3 regions of the Streptomyces sp. NPDC046122 genome follow, and region 3 is predicted to be linked to each of the others. Evidence: riboswitches for the same ligand, from Rfam matches in the RefSeq annotation. Region 3 holds a riboswitch; each other region holds the start of a gene.
The links. Region 3 has a riboswitch for cyclic di-AMP ahead of AC07FK_RS30040 (M23 family metallopeptidase). Riboswitches for the same ligand answer to the same signal wherever they lie in the genome.
Positions count from the first base shown of each region.

Region 1: it holds a riboswitch for cyclic di-AMP, as region 3 does, so the genes downstream of both, AC07FK_RS20185 (transglycosylase family protein) here and AC07FK_RS30040 (M23 family metallopeptidase) in region 3, are expected to answer to the same signal.
Region 2: it holds a riboswitch for cyclic di-AMP, as region 3 does, so the genes downstream of both, AC07FK_RS13625 (C40 family peptidase) here and AC07FK_RS30040 (M23 family metallopeptidase) in region 3, are expected to answer to the same signal.

Region 1 covers NZ_JBWKLQ010000007.1:86,327-92,480, reverse strand. The annotation lists gene AC07FK_RS20200 (nucleoside triphosphate pyrophosphohydrolase) at 1-943, shown strand, start outside; gene AC07FK_RS20195 (cytochrome P450 family protein) at 1,000-2,253, shown strand; gene AC07FK_RS20190 (transglycosylase family protein) at 2,366-3,331, shown strand; cyclic di-AMP (ydaO/yuaA leader) riboswitch at 3,600-3,770, shown strand; gene AC07FK_RS20185 (transglycosylase family protein) at 3,774-4,472, shown strand; gene eno (phosphopyruvate hydratase) at 4,754-6,040, shown strand.
Region 2 covers NZ_JBWKLQ010000004.1:107,924-114,077, forward strand. The annotation lists gene AC07FK_RS13615 (C40 family peptidase) at 1-1,022, opposite strand, end outside; gene AC07FK_RS13620 (hypothetical protein) at 1,374-1,727, shown strand; gene AC07FK_RS13625 (C40 family peptidase) at 1,897-3,123, opposite strand; cyclic di-AMP (ydaO/yuaA leader) riboswitch at 3,131-3,296, opposite strand; gene pcrA (DNA helicase PcrA) at 3,600-6,056, shown strand.
Region 3 covers NZ_JBWKLQ010000017.1:15,602-21,755, reverse strand. The annotation lists gene AC07FK_RS30060 (DUF5988 family protein) at 1-140, shown strand, start outside; tRNA gene AC07FK_RS30055 (tRNA-Met) at 271-344, shown strand; gene AC07FK_RS30050 (PP2C family protein-serine/threonine phosphatase) at 505-1,728, shown strand; gene AC07FK_RS30045 (DUF2332 domain-containing protein) at 1,667-2,650, opposite strand; cyclic di-AMP (ydaO/yuaA leader) riboswitch at 2,909-3,056, shown strand; gene AC07FK_RS30040 (M23 family metallopeptidase) at 3,068-4,156, shown strand; gene AC07FK_RS30035 (PrsW family intramembrane metalloprotease) at 4,312-5,703, opposite strand; gene trmB (tRNA (guanosine(46)-N7)-methyltransferase TrmB) at 5,834-6,154, opposite strand, start outside.

The DNA.
Region 1 (6,154 bases), on a different contig from region 3:
GCCGGGGCTGCTGTCGTGGCCCGCCTGGCAGACGCTGCGCGCCGCCGACCGGGTGCTGTGCGCGGACGCGGGGCATCCGCAGCTGCCGTACCTCCGGGAGGCGGGCGTCGCCGTCGAGCACGCGGCGCCCACCGCCCGGGAGCTGGTGGACGCGTGTGACGGCGGCCGCACGGTGGTCGTCCTGCCGTCCGGCGAGGGCGACCAGGCGCTGACCGACGGCCTCGCCCGGCTGGCCGGCTCGGGCCGCGTCCAGATGCCCGACCTGGAGCTGCTGCCCGGTTCGTACGACCTGCCCGGCGCCCGCCTCCTGGACCTCGTGCAGGTCATGGACCGCATCCGCCTCGAATGCCCGTGGTCCTCGCGGCAGACCCACAAGGGCCTCGCGAAATACGGCATCGAGGAGGCGTACGAACTCGTCGAGGCCATCGAGGACGGTGACCGCGAGGAACTGCGCGAGGAGCTCGGCGACGTACTCCTGCAGGTCGTCTTCCACGCCCGCATCGCGCAGGAGGGCAGCCCGGAGGACGGGTCCGAGCCGTTCTCGATCGACGACGTCGCCGGCACGATCGTCGAGAAGCTCATCCGCCGCCACCCGCACGTCTTCGGCGACGACACCGCCGAGACCCCGGAGGAGGTCAAGGAGCACTGGCTGCGCACGAAGGCGATCGAGAAGCAGCGCGAATCGGCGACCGACGGCGTCCCGCTCGGCCAGCCCGGCCTCGCCCTCGCCGCGAAGCTCTCCTCCCGCGCCCGCCACGCGCGGCTCGACGTCCCCCTGCCGGCGGGCGAGGGCATCGGCTACGAGCTGCTGGCCATGGCGGTACGGGCCGAGGAGTCCGGCATCGACCCCGAAGCGGCGCTGCGCGCGGCGGCCCGCGCCTACCGCGACGCGATCCGCGCGGCGGAGGGCCACGCCCCAGGGCAGGGGGCGGACGGAGAGTAGGCCGCCGGGTCCGACGCCCGGGCAGCCGCCGGAGCACCGGCGGATACTGTCGTGGCATGTCCGACCAGCCGCCCCCCAGCCCCGCGCCCGAGCTCTTCACCTGGGAGTTCGCCACCGACCCCTACCCGGCGTACGCCTGGCTGCGCGAGCACTCGCCCGTGCACCGGACCGTCCTGCCCAGCGGGGTCGAGGCCTGGCTGGTCACCCGGTACGCCGACGCGCGGCAGGCGCTCGCCGACCAGCGGCTCTCCAAGAACCCGGCGCACCACGCCGGCTCCGCGCACGCCAAGGGCAGGACGGGCATTCCGGGCGAGCGCAAGGCCGAGCTGATGACGCATCTGCTGAACATCGACCCGCCGGACCACACGCGCCTGCGGCGGCTGGTGTCGAAGGCGTTCACGCCGCGCCGCGTCGCCGAGTTCGCGCCGCGTGTGCAGGAGCTCACGGACCGGTTCATCGACAACTTCGCTACAAAGGGGAGCGCCGACCTCATCCACGAGTTCGCCTTCCCGCTGCCGATCTACGCCATTTGCGACATGCTGGGCGTGCCCCGCGAGGACCAGGACGACTTCCGCGACTGGGCGGGCATGATGATCCGCCACGGCGGCGGGCCGCGCGGGGGCGTCGCGCGCTCGGTCAAGAAGATGCGTACGTACCTCGCGGAACTCATCCACCGCAAACGGGAGGAACCGGGCGACGACCTGATCTCCGGGCTGATCCGGGCGGGCGACCACGGCGAGCACCTCACCGAGAACGAGGCGGCGGCGATGGCCTTCATCCTGCTCTTCGCCGGGTTCGAGACGACGGTCAACCTCATCGGCAACGGCGTGTACGCGCTGCTGCGCAACCCGGAGCAGCGCGAGCGCCTCCAGCGCGCGCTCGCGGAGGGGGACACGGAGCTGCTGGCCACCGGCGTCGAGGAACTGCTGCGGTACGACGGGCCCGTGGAGCTCGCGACCTGGCGGTACGCCACCGAGCCGCTGGTCCTGGGAGGCCGGGACGTCGCGGCCGGCGAGCCCGTGCTCGTCGTGCTCGCCGCCGCCGACCGGGATCCCGAGCGCTTCGGCGAGCCGGACACGCTCGACCTCGCACGCCGCGACAACCCGCACCTGGGCTACGGGCACGGCATCCACTACTGCCTCGGCGCACCGCTCGCGCGGCTCGAAGGGCAGGCGGCCATCGCGACGCTGCTGCGGCGCCTGCCCGACGTGCGACTCGCGGGGGAACCCGACGATTTGCGCTGGCGCGGCGGGCTCATCATGCGCGGGTTGCGCACTCTGCCCGTGGAGTTCACGGCCGAAACCAGGTGACGCTGCGTCACTTCGAGACCTTCACGTGATCTGCGCTGCATCGACTTGTAACAAACGTTCGAGTGCCGCTACGTTCTCCGTCAACCTCAGCCGTCGCTCGAAAGGCCACCGCATGCGCTCCGGGAACGGGAGACACCGCCGCCCCCGTCAGGCTCCAGCCCTCGTCGTCGCGGCAGGAGTGACCGGATCCGCCATCGCGATCCCGTTGCTCGGCGCGAGCGGCGCGACCGCTGCCGAAGCCACGACCTGGGACCGGGTCGCCGATTGCGAGAGCGGCGGCATGTGGAGTGCCGACCTCGGCAACGGCTACTACGGCGGGCTCCAGTTCTCCCCCGAGACGTGGCAGAAGTTCGGCGGCACGGCCTACGCGCCGCGCGCCGACCTCGCCAGCCGCTCCCAGCAGATCCAGGTCGCCGAGAAGGTGCTCGCGAAGGAGGGCCCCCAGGCGTGGCCCAGTTGCGCGCTCATCTCCGGCCTGACGGAGGGTGACGACGCCGCGTCGGACGACGGCGCGACCTCCGGACCGGCCGCCGGGCCGGAGAAGGACGCGCCGGCCGCCGCGAGCCGCGACGCCTCCGACGCCCCCGCGTCCGCCGAGCCGTCGGCGGACGAGACGTCCGGGGCCGGCCGGGACGGGTCCTCCTCCGTGAAGGCGGACCGGTCCGAGGCGCCCTCGCGGGACCGGACGCCGGACGGGGACTCCGAGACCCCCGCGGCGCCGTCCGCGGCCGGAAAGGGTGCGAAGGACGAGGAGGGCGACGCTCCCGCGGTCAAGGGCAAGCACCGCGGCGAGAAGGCCCGGGAGGACGACGCGGACGTGTCCGGCGAAGCGGGCGTCGAGCGTGAATCGGGCCGCCACGCCTCCCGGGGTGACGGAGCGACACGTGACGCCGCCACGGCGGAGGGCGGAGCGCGCGCGGACGGCAGCTACACCGTCCGTACCGGCGACAACCTCTCGGCCATCGCCGACGCCCACGAGGTGCGCGGCGGCTGGACGGCGCTCTACAACGCCAACGAGGAGACGGTCGGGACCGACCCGGACCTGATCCTCCCTGGCCAGAGCCTCGATCTGGGCTGATTTCGGGGGGTAGTTCGGGTCGCTATGTCCCGATTGGAGCAAGTGAGACAAGGGTCTCTTTGCCTCAACTCACGTCCGCGGCCCGGACGATCCCGCCCTCTCGCCCCTGACCTGCACGGATATGGGCGGGGTGAAGGGCGGGAAGGGTGATTTCTCCCTGATGAGCCTTTTTGAACATCACGGGCTCATGTGTTTACCGTCGAACCGCTCGCCACCGCGGGCCCCGTCGACCGCCACGCCGAATCCTGCCGGCGGCCGGGGGGAACCGACGCGTAAAGCGCCGTAGGCAGGAGCGGGGGACCCAGGTAGGCGCCGGGCCCGTACGTCGGAAGACGAACGGAACCGGCTTGGGGTTAAGCCGCGCGACCCAGGTCGCGCGCCGGGCACTCACTTGGCCCGAACCCGACAGCTCACCTCGTAGGCGTCGGTGAGGAGATGTCGCATGCTGTTTTCCGGCAAGGCCAAGCACCGCCGCCCGTCGAAGGCCACTCGTGTCGCCACGCTCGTCGGCATCACCGGCGCCGCTGTCGCCGTCCCGCTGATGGGCGCCACGTCGGCCTCCGCGGCCTCCGTCGAGACCTGGGACGCCGTCGCCCAGTGCGAGTCCGGCGGCAACTGGTCCATCAACACGGGCAACGGCTACTACGGCGGCCTGCAGTTCTCCGCCTCCAGCTGGGCCGCCGCCGGCGGCACGCAGTACGCCCCGACCGCCGACAAGGCGTCCAAGGCGCAGCAGATCGCCACCGCCGAGAAGCTCCTCGACATGCAGGGCCCGGGCGCCTGGGCCTGCGCCGGCGCCGGCGGCCTGACCAACGACGGCGTCGACCCGGGTGTCGACACCTCCGGTTCCTCCTCCGCGCAGCAGGAGCAGCCGAAGCAGCAGGCCGCGCCGCGCGCCGCCGAGCAGCCCGCCTCGCGCAGCGAGGTCCGCACCGCGCCCAAGGCCGCCGAGCAGCCCGCCGCGCCGAAGTCCTTCGAGAAGGGCGACGGCGAGTACAAGGTGAAGTCCGGCGACACCCTCGGCAAGATCGCTGAGAAGAAGAAGGTCAAGGGTGGCTGGGAGAAGCTCTTCGAGCTGAACAAGGACATCGTCGACGACGCCGATGTCATCTACGTGGGCCAGCAGCTCCACCTGAGCTGACCCGAGCTCACACCCCGAGCACCCCGGCCCGGCGCGTTTCCCCCGTACGCGCCGGGCCGGGGTTTCGTCTTCGTGCGGGCCCCCGGACCAGGCGGTGTTACTGCCCGGTAGGCCCGGTGTGCCGGAAGTCGGGCACAGAGTTACGTCCGCTATTGCGGGCATTCGCGGCTCTTCTCGTCCCAGGGGGCGGGCGAACGGCCGACCGACGCCCCCGAGCCGGTTAGGCTCTTGTCGCAAGGCCAAAGTGACCCTGCACCCCTAGCGTCACATCCCAGAAGGAGATGCTCGTGCCGTCCATCGACGTCGTCGTAGCCCGGGAAATCCTGGACTCCCGAGGCAACCCCACGGTCGAGGTCGAGGTCGGCCTCGACGACGGCAGCACGGGTCGTGCTGCCGTTCCGTCCGGTGCCTCCACCGGAGCGTTCGAGGCCATCGAGCTTCGCGACGGTGACCCGAACCGCTACCAGGGCAAGGGTGTCGAGAAGGCCGTCCTCGCCGTCATCGAGCAGATCGGCCCGGAGCTCGTCGGCTACGACGCCACCGAGCAGCGCCTGATCGACCAGGCCATGTTCGACCTGGACGCCACCGAGAACAAGGCGTCCCTCGGCGCCAACGCCATCCTCGGCGTCTCCCTCGCCGTCGCGCACGCCGCCTCCGAGGCGTCGGACCTGCCGCTGTTCCGCTACCTCGGCGGCCCGAACGCGCACCTGCTGCCCGTTCCGATGATGAACATCCTCAACGGTGGGTCGCACGCCGACTCCAACGTCGACATCCAGGAGTTCATGATCGCGCCGATCGGCGCCGAGTCGTTCTCCGAGGCCCTGCGCTGGGGCACGGAGGTCTACCACACCCTCAAGTCCGTCCTGAAGTCCAAGGGCCTGTCCACCGGCCTCGGCGACGAGGGCGGCTTCGCGCCGAACCTGGACTCCAACCGCGCCGCGCTCGACCTCATCCTGGAGGCCGTCAAGCAGGCGGGTTACGTCCCGGGCGAGCAGATCGCGCTCGCGCTCGACGTGGCCGCGTCCGAGTTCTACAAGGACGGCGTGTACGAGTTCGAGGGCAAGTCCCGCTCGGCCGCCGAGATGACGGAGTACTACGAGGAGCTCGTCGCGGCGTACCCGCTCGTCTCCATCGAGGACCCGCTGTTCGAGGACGACTGGGCCGGCTGGAACACCGTCACCGAGCGCCTCGGCGACAAGGTCCAGCTCGTCGGTGACGACCTGTTCGTCACCAACCCCGAGCGCCTGGCCCGCGGCATCGAGGAGAAGTCGGCCAACGCCCTCCTCGTCAAGGTCAACCAGATCGGTTCGCTGACCGAGACCCTGGACGCCGTCGAGCTGGCGCAGCGCAACGGCTTCAAGTGCATGATGTCGCACCGTTCCGGCGAGACCGAGGACGTCACCATCGCCGACCTCGCCGTCGCCACCAACTGCGGCCAGATCAAGACCGGCGCCCCGGCCCGTTCCGAGCGTGTCGCCAAGTACAACCAGCTGCTGCGCATTGAGGAGATCCTCGACGACGCGGCCGTGTACGCGGGCCGCAGCGCGTTCCCCCGCTTCAAGGGATAAGCACAGCAAGGGTTAAGCACAGCAAGGGCCGAGCACCGGCCGAGGGCTGAAAGCCTGAGCCTCCCTACGTCCCCGCACCCGGTCCCGTACCGTGTGCGGGGACGTACGCGCGTA
Region 2 (6,154 bases), on a different contig from region 3:
ACCGGTGCGCCGGGACGCGGGGCGTGGATCATCTGGCCGTTGCCGATGTAGAGGCCCACGTGGCTGATGCCGGAGTAGAAGAACACCAGGTCACCCGGCACGAGTTCGGAGCGCGAGACGCGCCGGCCGGCGTTGATCTGCGTGTACGTCGTACGGGGCAGGGAGACGCCCGCCGCCCGCCAGGCCGCCTGCGTCAGTCCGGAGCAGTCGAAGGCGTTGGGCCCCGTGGCGCCCCAGACGTACGGCTTGCCGATCGCCCCGTACGCGAAGGAGACCGCCTGACCGGCGCGGGAGTTGGACGCGGCCGGGGCGGCGGCCGGGGCGGCCGGGACGCCGCGCGGCGCGGCACGGTCGGCGCGGGACGCGGCGGGCGAGGCGCCGTGGCCGTCCTCCTCGGCGTACCGCGCGCGCTGCTCCGCCGTCAGACGGGACAGCAGGCGTTCGGCCGCGCCGATCTTGTCCTGGATCCTCGCCTTGTGCCTGCGCAGGTCCGCCTGGTGGGCCTTGAGTTCGGCCAGGCGGCCGCCGGCCTCCTCCCGCAGCTGCGCGATCCGGCCGAGCTGCTGCTGGATGCCCGTGACGGCGGCGGCCTGCCGGTCGCCCGCGCGGTCGGCGATCGAGGCGCGTTCCAGGTACTGGTCCGGGTCGGACGTCAGGGCGAGCTGCACGGCCGGGTCGATGGCGCCGGTGCGGTACTGCGAGGTGGCGAGCGAACCGAGCGCGTTGCGCGCGGTGTTGAGGCGCTCGGTCCTGCGGGCGGCCTCGTCGCGCAGCGAGTCCAGCGCCTCGGTGGCGGCCCCCGCCTTCTCCTTCGCGCCGTTGTACTTCTCGGTGGCGATCTCGGCGTCGTGGTAGAGCCGGTCGGCCTTCGCCTTCACCTGAGCGGGGGTGAGGGCGGGCTCCGCGTGCCCGATGCCGTCGAACGCGGTGGCACTCGCCGCTCCGGCCAGCACGATCGTGAACGCGGTGCGGGTGGTGCTGCCGGTGAGCGTGCGTTGTCTGGGCTTTCGGTGCGTGGCCACGAGGGCGTCCACGTCCTTCCGTCCTGTACGTCGCTGTACGTCCAGCCGCTCGCATCCGGCGGCGCCCCGCACAGGGGGACGGACCGCCGCCGGACTCTCGGCGGGGCGGCCGACTGCCGTTCCGGGGCGGAGCGGCGGTGGGGAGTCGGCCACCTGGGGAAGGACGCTAAACGCGGCGGTCACGGGGCAGTGGCGGAATGACCGACAGTGGTCGAAACAGGCCGCCGTATGAACGGCGTTGAGAAGCAGGTCTGCTCCGGAAGCGAGCATTCCGCTGTTCCGCGACCGATACACCGATGGCGCGGCAGCCCGGCCGCCGGGCCTGCTATGGCCGGAGCTAGGCTCCGGTTCATGGACGTACTCATCAATGTCTTCGTCGGCCTGCACATCATCGGCATCGCCGCGCTGCTCGGCGGCTTCCTGACCCAGATGAAGGCGATGAGCGCCGGCGCCGCCCGCTTCACCCCCGCGATGCTGCACGGCGCGCTGACCATGCTCGTCACGGGCGTGGCGCTGGTGGGCCTCAACCAGGCGGACGACCAGACGGTGAACAACCTCAAGATCGGCGTCAAGCTCGCGGTCCTGGTGGTGATCCTCGGGCTGGTCTACGTGAAGCGCGACGAGGAGAAGGTGGAGAAGGCCCTGTTCGGAGCCGTCGGCGGACTGACCGTCGCCAACATCTTCATCGCGGTGCTCTGGACCTGACCCGGCCTGACCCGACCGGCTCGACCTGACCTGGCTGCCCCGGCGTGCCCTGGGCCGGCCCAGGCCGGTACCGCAGCCGCCCCGGCTCCCGCCGGTCGTGGCAGCCGGTGAGCCGTACCGCCACCGCGCCGGGCCTTGCGCCCGGGGCGGTGGCGGTACGCGCTCGGAACTACGCGGGGCGCACGCTGCCGTAGATCGGCATGTAGTAGATCGACTCCTCGCGGACGTTCGTGCCGGGCTTCGGGGCGTGGATCATCTTGCCGCCGCCGATGTAGACGCCGACGTGGCTGATGTCGTCGTAGAAGAAGACGAGGTCGCCCGGCTTGAGATCACCGGTCGCCACCCGGGTGCCGACGTTCACCTGGTCCCAGGTGGTGCGGGGGAGCGTGACGCCGGCGGCCTTCCAGGCGGCCTGGGTCAGGCCGGAGCAGTCGTAGGAACTGGGTCCCGCCGCGCCCCACACGTACGGCTTGCCGATCTGGGCGCGGGCGAAGGCGAGGACCTTCTCGGCCTTGGCGGCGTACGCGTCACCGGCGACGGGGGTCGTGCCGGTGCCGGTGCCGGTCCCGGTGCCCGTTCCGGTACCCGTACCCGCATCGCTCTCGTCGTTCTGGGCGGCTTCGCGCTCGCGGTCGGCCTCCGCCTCGGCAGCGGCTTCCGCCTTGGCCGCCGCCTTCGCCTCGGCCGCCGCCTTCGCCTCTGCCTCGGCCTTCGCCTCTGCCTTGCGCCGGGCCTCCGCCTCGCGCTTCTCCTCCAGCTCCGCGAGCCGGGCCTTCTCCCGCGCGGTCAGCCGCGACAGCAGGTCACGCGCCTCCGCGAGCTTCCTCTGCACGTCCTGCTTCGAGGACTTGAGGGAGTCCTGCGACTCGGCCAGGCTCTCCAGGCTCCTGGTGGCCTCGGCGCGCTGCCCGGACGCCTCCGCCTGCTGCTCCTGAAAGTCCGTGACGTCCGCCTTCTGGCGTTCCGTCATCCGGTCCATCAGCCGGTTCTGGTCGAAGTACGCCTGCGGGCTGTCGGCGAGGAGCAGCGCGGCGGTCGGCGTGACCGACCCCGACCGGTACTGCGCCGCCGCGTACGTGCCCAGCTTGCGCCGCGCGTCGTTCAGTCTCTCGGTGCTCCGGGCGACCGAGTCGAGCAGGCCGTCCACCGACTTCCGCTGCTTCTCGGTGGCTTCCTTGGCGAGGTTGTACTTCTGCGTGGCCGTGCCGGCCTGCCGGTAGAGGTCGTCGACCTTCTTCTGTACTTCCTCGACGGACGGCGTACGGGCCGACGGGTCGGAGGGCGCGGCTCCGGCCGACTGGGCGAGCAGACCGACTGAGGCGAGGGCCGCCGTCGTGACACCCAGGGCGGGTGCGGTGGTGCGTACCCGGGTACGCGGCTTGCGATGCGACGCCAAGGCCGGCATCTCCTTCCGTGGACCGCCTACCGGGTTAGCTGTCGGGTTCGGGCGGGACAGACGGAAGGTGCCCTACGGTCCGTGGGACTGCGGACCGATTCACCCCAGGTGATGCGCGTGGGTCCCCGGTTCCGAACCGCCCTGGGGCAGGCCGGATTCGGCGTGGGCCACCCGCTCCGGCGCTGTTCGCCGGCTGGGGTACGAGCAGCCCGAGTCGGCACGCTAGCCAACAGTCGTGACCGCTGGGAAGCCCGATGTTCGATATGCCCGATACGTGTTCGTTACCTGGCCGAGCCGGTTCCGTTGCGCGCCCCACGAGCCGGCTCGCGGGGTCCGGTCGCGGGGCGTGGGCAAGCTCACACGGGGTGAACGGGGGTGCGCCGGCGTGCGGTGCGGCGGCTCCGGCCGGTCGTCTCGCGCGGGCCCGGCGGAATCCGGGGCGGGCTGTCGGTGGTCCCGCCTAAGCTTGGTAGACGATGAGCAGCCTCTTTGACGACAGCTTCCTGGCCGACCTCCAGCACACGGAGTACGCGAAGGACACCGCCCCGCCGCCCCCCGAGGACCACGCCCCGGAGGAGGTCCCGCACGACCTGTTCGGGGGTGCCTTCGACGCGCCTCCGGCGCCCAGGGACGCGCACTACAGGGACGGCGCGCCGCGCCCCGTCGTGGACGCCGCCGCGCTGCTCGAAGGGCTGAACGAGGAGCAGCGCGCCGCCGTCGTGCACTCCGGGTCGCCGCTGCTCATCGTGGCCGGCGCGGGCTCGGGCAAGACCCGCGTCCTGACCCACCGCATCGCGTACCTGCTGGCCAAGCGGGGCGTGCACCCCGGCCAGATCCTCGCGATCACCTTCACCAACAAGGCCGCCGGCGAGATGAAGGAGCGCGTGGAGCAGCTCGTGGGCCCCCGCGCGGGCCACATGTGGGTCTCCACCTTCCACAGCGCCTGCGTGCGCATCCTGCGCCGCGAGTCGAAGAAGCTCGGCTTCACGTCCTCGTTCTCGATCTACGACGCCGCCGACTCGAAGCGCCTCATGGCGCTCGTCTGCCGCGATCTGGACCTCGATCCCAAGCGCTTCCCGCCGAAGGCGTTCAGCGCCAAGGTCTCGAACCTGAAGAACGAGCTGATAGACGAGGAGACGTTCGCCGGCCAGGCCGCCGACGGCTTCGAGAAGACCCTGGCCCAGGCGTACGCGATGTACCAGGCACGGCTGCGCGAGGCCAACGCCCTGGACTTCGACGACATCATCATGACCACGGTGCACCTGCTCCAGGCGTTCCCGGACGTCGCCGAGCACTACCGGATGCGCTTCCGGCACGTCATGGTCGACGAGTACCAGGACACCAACCACGCCCAGTACACGCTCGTACGCGAACTGGTGGGCCCCTCGGGTGAGGGCCGGGCCCCGGGCGAGCTGTGCGTCGTGGGTGACGCCGACCAGTCGATCTACGCGTTCCGCGGCGCGACGATCCGCAACATCCTCCAGTTCGAGGAGGACTACCCGGACGCGAAGACGATCCTGCTGGAGCAGAACTACCGCTCGACGCAGACGATCCTCACAGCGGCCAACGCCGTCATCGAGCGCAACGAGAACCGCCGGCCCAAGAACCTGTGGACGGAAGCCGGCGCAGGCTCCCTGATCACCGGGTACGTCGCGGACACCGAGCACGACGAGGCGCAGTTCGTCGCCGAGGAGATCGACCGGCTCACGGACGCGGGCGACGCGAAGGCCGGCGACGTCGCCGTCTTCTACCGCACGAACGCCCAGTCCCGCGTCTTCGAAGAGATCTTCATCCGCGTCGGGCTGCCCTACAAGGTCGTCGGCGGCGTGCGCTTCTACGAGCGCAAGGAGGTGCGGGACGTCCTCGCGTACCTGCGCGTCCTGGCCAACCCCGAGGACACCGTTCCGCTGCGCCGCATCCTGAACGTGCCCAAGCGCGGCATCGGTGACCGGGCCGAGGCGATGATCGACGCGCTGTCGCTGCGCGAGAAGATCAGCTTCCCGCAGGCGCTGCGGCGCGTCGACGAGGCGTACGGCATGGCCGCCCGCTCGGCGAACGCCGTGAAGCGTTTCAACACGCTGATGGAAGAGCTCCGTACGATCGTCGAGTCCGGCGCCGGGCCCGCCACGGTCCTCGAAGCGGTCTTCGAACGCACCGGGTACCTCGCCGAGTTGCAGGCGTCGACCGACCCGCAGGACGAGACGCGCATCGAGAACCTCCAGGAGCTCGCCGCCGTGGCCCTGGAGTTCGAGCAGGAGCGCGAGGGCGACGAGCCCGGGACGCTGGCCGAGTTCCTGGAGAAGGTCGCGCTCGTCGCCGACTCCGACCAGATCCCCGACGAGGACGAAGAGGGATCGGGCGTCATCACGCTGATGACCCTGCACACCGCCAAGGGGCTGGAGTTCCCCGTGGTGTTCCTGACGGGCATGGAGGACGGCGTCTTCCCGCACATGCGCGCCCTCGGCCAGACGAAGGAACTGGAGGAGGAGCGGCGGCTCGCGTACGTCGGCATCACGCGCGCCCGCGAGCGGCTCTACCTGACGCGCGCTTCCATGCGCAGTGCGTGGGGGCAGCCGTCGTACAACCCGCCGTCGCGGTTCCTCGAGGAGATCCCGGACACCTACCTGACCTGGAAGCGCAAGGGCGCGCAGGCGCCGGCCGGGCCGGTGTCGGGCGTCGCCTCGTCGCTGTCGGCCTCCCTGGCGTCCCGGTCGCGGGGCGGGGGCGGCGCCTCGGGGTTCGCCACGCGGCGGACGTCGGACAAGCCGGTGGTCGCGCTGTCGGTCGGGGACCGGGTGACGCACGACCAGTTCGGGCTCGGCACCGTGATGACGGTGACGGGGACCGGGTCGGACGCGCAGGCCACGATCGACTTCGGCGACGAGCGGCCGAAGAAGCTCCTGCTGCGGTACGCGCCGGTCGAGAAGCTGTAGAAGGCCCGGGAGGGCGCAAGCCCTCCGCCACCGCGCCCCGGGGCCTCGTCGCTCCGGGGCCGGGGGCTTCGCCCTGCGCCGGATCCGGCTTCGTGACT
Region 3 (6,154 bases):
TCACGCCACCCGGACAAGAGCTGAAGATCCCGCACCGCGGCGGCTACGAGCACTTCAAGGTCACGTCGCGGCACCAGGAGACCGATCAGGGACGCGTGACGGTCTACGAGTGGTGGGAGCGCACGGAGATCGCCGAGTAACGGCGCTCCGGGGCGGGCGGGTTGAGCGGGCCGGGCGGCGTGCGCCGCCCGTCGGCCGGACCGGCGGCGGGTGAGCGTCGGGCGCGTGGTCCTGGGCGGTCTCCCCATGGCGTACAGTTGTGTTCAACGACGCGGGGTGGAGCAGCTCGGTAGCTCGCTGGGCTCATAACCCAGAGGTCGCAGGTTCAAATCCTGTCCCCGCTACTGAAGAAGAAGACGAAGGCCCGGATCTCGGAAGAGATCCGGGCCTTCGTCGTGTCCGGGGGCGGCCGCGCCCCCACCCGTCCCCCGTTCGGCCGCCCCCGATGGCCGCCCGGTGCGGCGGCGGCCAGCCTGGGCAGGGCGCGGTACCCTCCGCAGCCGGGTGCGCGGCGAGGAGACCACGGTGGGGAAGAAGGGCGCGGCGGTCGCCGGACCCGGCGGGGACAGGGTCGCCTCGCGGTTCGTCCGCGCGCTGCCCGTGCTGCTGATCGCCGGCGGCTGCGCCTTCGACCTCACCACGCCGCCGAACTTCACCGCCTCGCCGCTCTTCGCGGCCGCCCCGCTGATCGCGGCGCCGCTCTTCTCGCTCCGCAACACCCTGGTGACCGGTGGCGCCGCGACCGCCGCCGTGGTGGGGCTGCACCTGCACGACGGCACCTCGACGCACGTGGAGTCCGTGACCGAGCTGATCACCGTGGTGACCGTCGCCGTCCTCGCGCTGGTCATCAACCGCGTCGTACGCCGCAGCGGCCGGCAGCTCGCCTCCGTCCGCACCATCGCGGAGGCGGCGCAGCGCGCGGTGCTCCCCGTACCGGCCGACCGGATCGCCGGACTGCACATCGCGGCGCGGTACGAGGCCGCCCAGGCGGACGCCTTCATCGGCGGGGACCTCTTCGCCGTCCAGGACACGCCGTCCGGCGTGCGGCTGATCGTCGGCGACGTACGCGGCAAAGGGCTCGGAGCGGTCGAGGCGGTGGCCGTCGTCGTCGGCGCCTTCCGGGAGGCCGCCGAGCAGGAGAGCACCCTGGAGGACGTCGCGCAGCGCCTGGAGCGGGCGCTCACCCGGGAGGGGGCGCGGCGCGACGGGCTCGACGCCTTCGAGGGCTTCACGACGGCGGTACTGGCGGAGATCCCGCGCGACGAGGGCGTCGTGCGGCTGCTCAACCGGGGCCACCCGGATCCGCTTCTGCTGTACGCCGACGGGGATCTCGCGGAGATCGCCCCGGCCGAGGCCGCGCTGCCGCTGGGCATGGGCGACCTGGGCGCGTGGCCGGACCGGGCGCAGGGGTGCCCGTTCCCGCCCGGCGCCACCCTGCTGCTCTACACGGACGGCCTGTCCGAGGCGCGGAACGCCGACGGCGTCTTCTACGACCCCGCGGCCCGGCTGCGCGGCCGGATCTTCCCCGGCCCGGACGAGCTGCTGGACGCGCTCGTCGCCGACGTACGGCTGCACACGGCGGGGGCGGCCACGGACGACATGGCGCTGCTCGCCGTCGGCAGGCCCGCCGAGGGGCAGCAGGACCGCCGCAGGACCGTGAGGGTGGTCAGGCGTCCGGAGCCGCCGGACGGCCGAACCAGTGCAGGCTCTGACCGTGCGGCGCCGTGAAGGCGACCGCCCGCTCGTCGAGGGCCAGGGTGAGCAGGTGCTCGTCGTCGGGGGCGGGGGCGTCCAGCCAGGGCAGCACGGTGTGGTGCTCGTTGGAGATCCAGTGGCCGGGCAGTTCACGGACGAGCGCGGCGAACTCCTCGCGGCGGGCGAGCGGCAGGTAGGTGAGCACGGCGGTGTGGAAGACGACCAGCGTGGCGTCCGAGGGGGCCTCGGCGGCCAGCGCGGGGAGTGCGTCGACCAGGTCGCCGCGGACGATGCGGGGCCTGGGAGCCGTACGCACGGCCTCGATGGCGGCGAGCTGCTGACGGGGGCGCTCGGCGCGGCCGGGCCAGATCAGTGACTGGAGCCAGCGGATGTCGTCCTCGGCGGTGGCGTCGAGCGGGTTGAGGTCGATGCCGGCGCGCCACGCGACGTCCGGGAGCGCTTCGGGCAGGGGGACGGGGCCCTCCGTACGGCAGCCGAAGGTGGCGGGGGACGCGCCCAGGACGGGGCCGTCGTCGTAGCGGTAGGCGTAGCGGTCGGGGTGGAGGCACAGGCCGGCCGAGGCGCCGACCTCGATGAGGGCGAGGGGCTGGGGGAGGGCGGCGAGGAGGGGCAGCAGGGTGGCGCAGCGGGCGGGCTCGTTGGTCTGCGTGAACCGGGCGAGCACGACCTCGCGCACGGCGTCCCAGTGGGCCAGGGTCCAGGCGCGGAAGGACGCCCAGTCCTCGTACGGGCCGCCGAGGTACCGGACGGCGGCCAGGAGGAGGTTGGGCTGCTGCTTGTTGCCGGGCGGGAGGGCGGCGACGAGGGCGCAGAGGTCCTGGTCCTCGCTGACGCGGGCGGTGAGTTCGGCGTACAGGGGCGAGACGCCGTGCGCCTGCTGCTCGGAGAACTCGCGGTAGCGGGCGGCCACGGACTGCGTGCTGTTGACAACCATGTGCCGAAGTTAGCCGCCGGGGAACGCTCGCGACGCTGCGTAGCCGTGGGATGCCCCTCCGCATAACAATTGACGAACCGTCATGCGACGGATGTTTTCTGAGTGGCGGTCAACTCGTCCGTCTGTGGGGGTTTGTGTCCTGATTGGTTCAGGCCGAGGCCCTTAACGATCAGTTGGAACAGCTTGGAAACCGGAGCTGGTGTCTATTAACGTTCGATAACGCAGCGCGGTCGTCCCAGTCGTCGCAAGAGACGGCACCGTGCGCACGCGCCGAATCCCGCAAGGGAACCGGGGAACCACGTTCCTTGGGGTGAATCGGGCCGCTCCGTACCCACGGAGAGGCCCGTAGGAGACCTTCCTGCTCCGAACCCGTCAGCTAACCCGGTAGGCGAGAAGGAAGGAAAGGAGCACGCCCACGTGGCGTCCAGCAGCCCTGCCCCCCACACCGCCATGCCCCCTTACGGGGCGGCCCCCGGCACCGGTGACCACATCGGCGGGGAGGGGACCTGGGAGGAATGGAATCCGACCGAGGAATCCGTCCGCCCCGTACGCGGCCGTCACCGGGTCGCCAAGCAGCGCGGCGGTCTCGGCCGCAGCTCCACCGTCCTCGGCGTCGGCGTCATCGCCGCTGTCGGCGCGGGTGGCATCGCCACGGCCCAGGACAAGCCGGCCATATCGATCTCCCTTCCCGACGCGATAGCGGACTCGCTTCCCGACGCAGACCAACTACCCGGTGTCGGCGCTTTCATGTCCGACGACGCCGAACCTGACGCGGGCGCGGCGAACGAAGCAGTCGTGGCCGCCGCCCCGCTGACGACCGCGGGCGTCACCACCGCCGATGCGCAGCAGGGCACCACCGACGCGGGCGAGGCCCTGCGCGCCCGCATCCTCCAGCAGGCCGAGCAGCAGCAGGCCGCCGCCGACGCCGAGGCGAAGGAGGCCGCCGAGAAGGAGGCCGCCGAGAAGGCCGCGGCCGAGGCGAAGAAGCAGCAGGGCGCGGCGGAGGCCGAGGCGGCCGAGGAGAAGCGCGAGGCCGCGGAGAAGAAGCGCGAGGCGGAGGAAGAGGCCGCGCGCAAGGCCGAGGCGGAGCGGCTCGCCAAGCTGGCCGCCAGCTACTCGCTGCCGACCTCGTCGTACACGCTCACCTCGACCTACGGCCAGTCCGGCTCCATGTGGTCCTCCGGCCAGCACACCGGCCTCGACTTCGCCGCCCCGACGGGCACGCCGGTCAAGGCCGTGCACGGCGGCACGATCAAGTCCGCCGGCTGGTCGGGCTCGTACGGCTACCGCATCGTCCTGGAGCTCGAGGACGGTACGGAGATCTGGTACTGCCACCTCTCCTCGATGACCGTCACCTCCGGCGACGTCGGTACGGGCGAGGTCATCGGCCGCGTGGGCGCCACCGGCAACGTGACCGGCCCGCACCTGCACCTCGAAGTGCACACCCCGGACGGCGCCGGCGTCGACCCGGCAGCGTGGCTGCGCGGCAAGGGCCTCACGGTCTGACGGCTCCCGCCTCCCGCACCGCACGTCGCCGGGGCGTCCTGTGGGCTCCCCACCGGACGCCCCCGCAGCACCGCCCCGTTCCCCGGCAGCCCTGACGCACGCCCCCCGCGCCCAGGGCTGCCGGTCTGTGCGCGCGTTTTGCCGAGGACGCTCGGCTACCCCTGCCGGTACGGGTTGTACGCGGCGTAGTCCTGGTGCGGCGGCGGGCCGTACCCGTACCCGTACGGCTGCCACGGCGGCGGGGTCCGCACCCGGCCGGTGGCCCGCGCCGCGTACTCCAGGGCCGGACCGGCCACCTCCCGGCGCTGCCACAGGTGGTGCAGCAGCTCCTGCTCGCGGGCCGGGAAGTCCGCGCCCAGCGCACCCCGGTGGGCGCGGTGGCGGAGGAACGCCAGCGACGTGGCGGACGCTTCGTACTCCGCCACGGCGCGGGCGGCGGCGCGGCCTCCGGTCCGCCCCGCCGCACCGCTTCCGTGCGTACGCGCCGCCGCGCCGCGCGCCAGTGCCCGCGCCCGCATCGACGAGAGGGCGAGCGGCTCGGCGGGCAGCAGCCAGCCGGCGGCGGCGTACGCGGGCAGCTCGGCGGCTATCGTGCGCAGCTCGCGCTGGCGCGTCCACACCACCAGCCAGGTCAGCAGGGCGAAGGCGGGGACCATGAAAGCGCCGTACACCGCGTAGAAGCCGTACTCCCCGAAGGCCGCCGAGCCGTTCCACAGGGCGTGCATCCCCATCGCGCACGCCAGGCCGAGGAGGGGAGGCGCGACCCGCCGCCAGCGCCCCCGGCGCGTGGGAGCGAGGGCGGCGAGGCCGAAGCCGATGCCCGTCAGCACCGTGAACAGGGGATGCGCGAACGGCGACATCACTATGCGCACGAAGAAGGTCGCCGCGGTCACCGACGCGAGGCCGGAGGCGCCGGCCTGCTGGTCCTCCCCGAAGGCGTTGCCGAGGTAGAGGATGTTCTCGGTGAAGGCGAACCCGGTCGCCGTGAACCCGGCGACCACCACCCCGTCGACGACCCCGGTGAAGTCCCGTCTGCGGAAGACGAAGATCAGCAGCACGGCCGCCGCCTTCGCGCTCTCCTCGACGACCGGTGCTATCACCGTGGCGCCGAGGGATTCGGCCCCCGCCGGATCGGCGGTGGCCGTGGCTATCCAGCGGGTCGCGAAGCTGTTCGCGATGATCGCGACGAGCGCGGCCGCGAACGCGCCCCAGGCGAAGGCGAAGAGGAGGTTCCGCCAGGGTTCGGGCTCCACCCGGTCCAGCCAGCGGAACGCCGACGCCAGCAACGGCACCGGCAGCACGGCGAGTCCCAGACCGACCAGGAAGCCGTGCGTGCCGGTCTGGTCGCGGACGATCGCGAGGATCACCAGGGCGCAGAGCGCCAGCGCCGTGATCACCGCGCCCGCGCGCACCGCCCTGGTGCGCCACCAGGCCCGGCGCGGCCGGTAGCGCCAGTGGGCAGGCGGCGGTACGGCGGTGAACCGCGGCTGCTGCTCGCAGTCCGGGACCGCCGGGTGCTGCCGGAGGTGCGGAGCGCTCTCGTACACCCGTCGACCCTAACGAGGGCCACTGACACTGGCGATGGGGCCTCTGGTCGTGGGCCGGGGCTTGGGGGTCTGCCGGTCGGGCCGCTTTCCGGCCGCTTGTCCGTCCGCCGGCTGGTGCTCGGCTGTTCGGTCAGCGGCGGCGGAAGAGCAGATCGTTCACGACATGCCCCTTGTCGAGGCCCTGCCCCTCGAAGCGGGTGAGCGGCCGGAACGCGGGCCTGGGCGCGTAGCCGCCGTCGGCAACGGTGTTCTCGAAGTCGGGGTGCGCGGTCAGCACCTCCAGCATCTGCTCGGCGTACGGCTCCCAGTCGGTCGCGCAGTGCACGATCGCGCCGGGGGCGAGGCGGGGCGCGACGAGGTCCAGGAACTCCGGCTGGATGAGGCGCCGCTTGTGGTGCCGCTTCTTCGGCCAGGGGTCGGGGAAGTACACGCGCAGGCCGGCCAGGGAGGC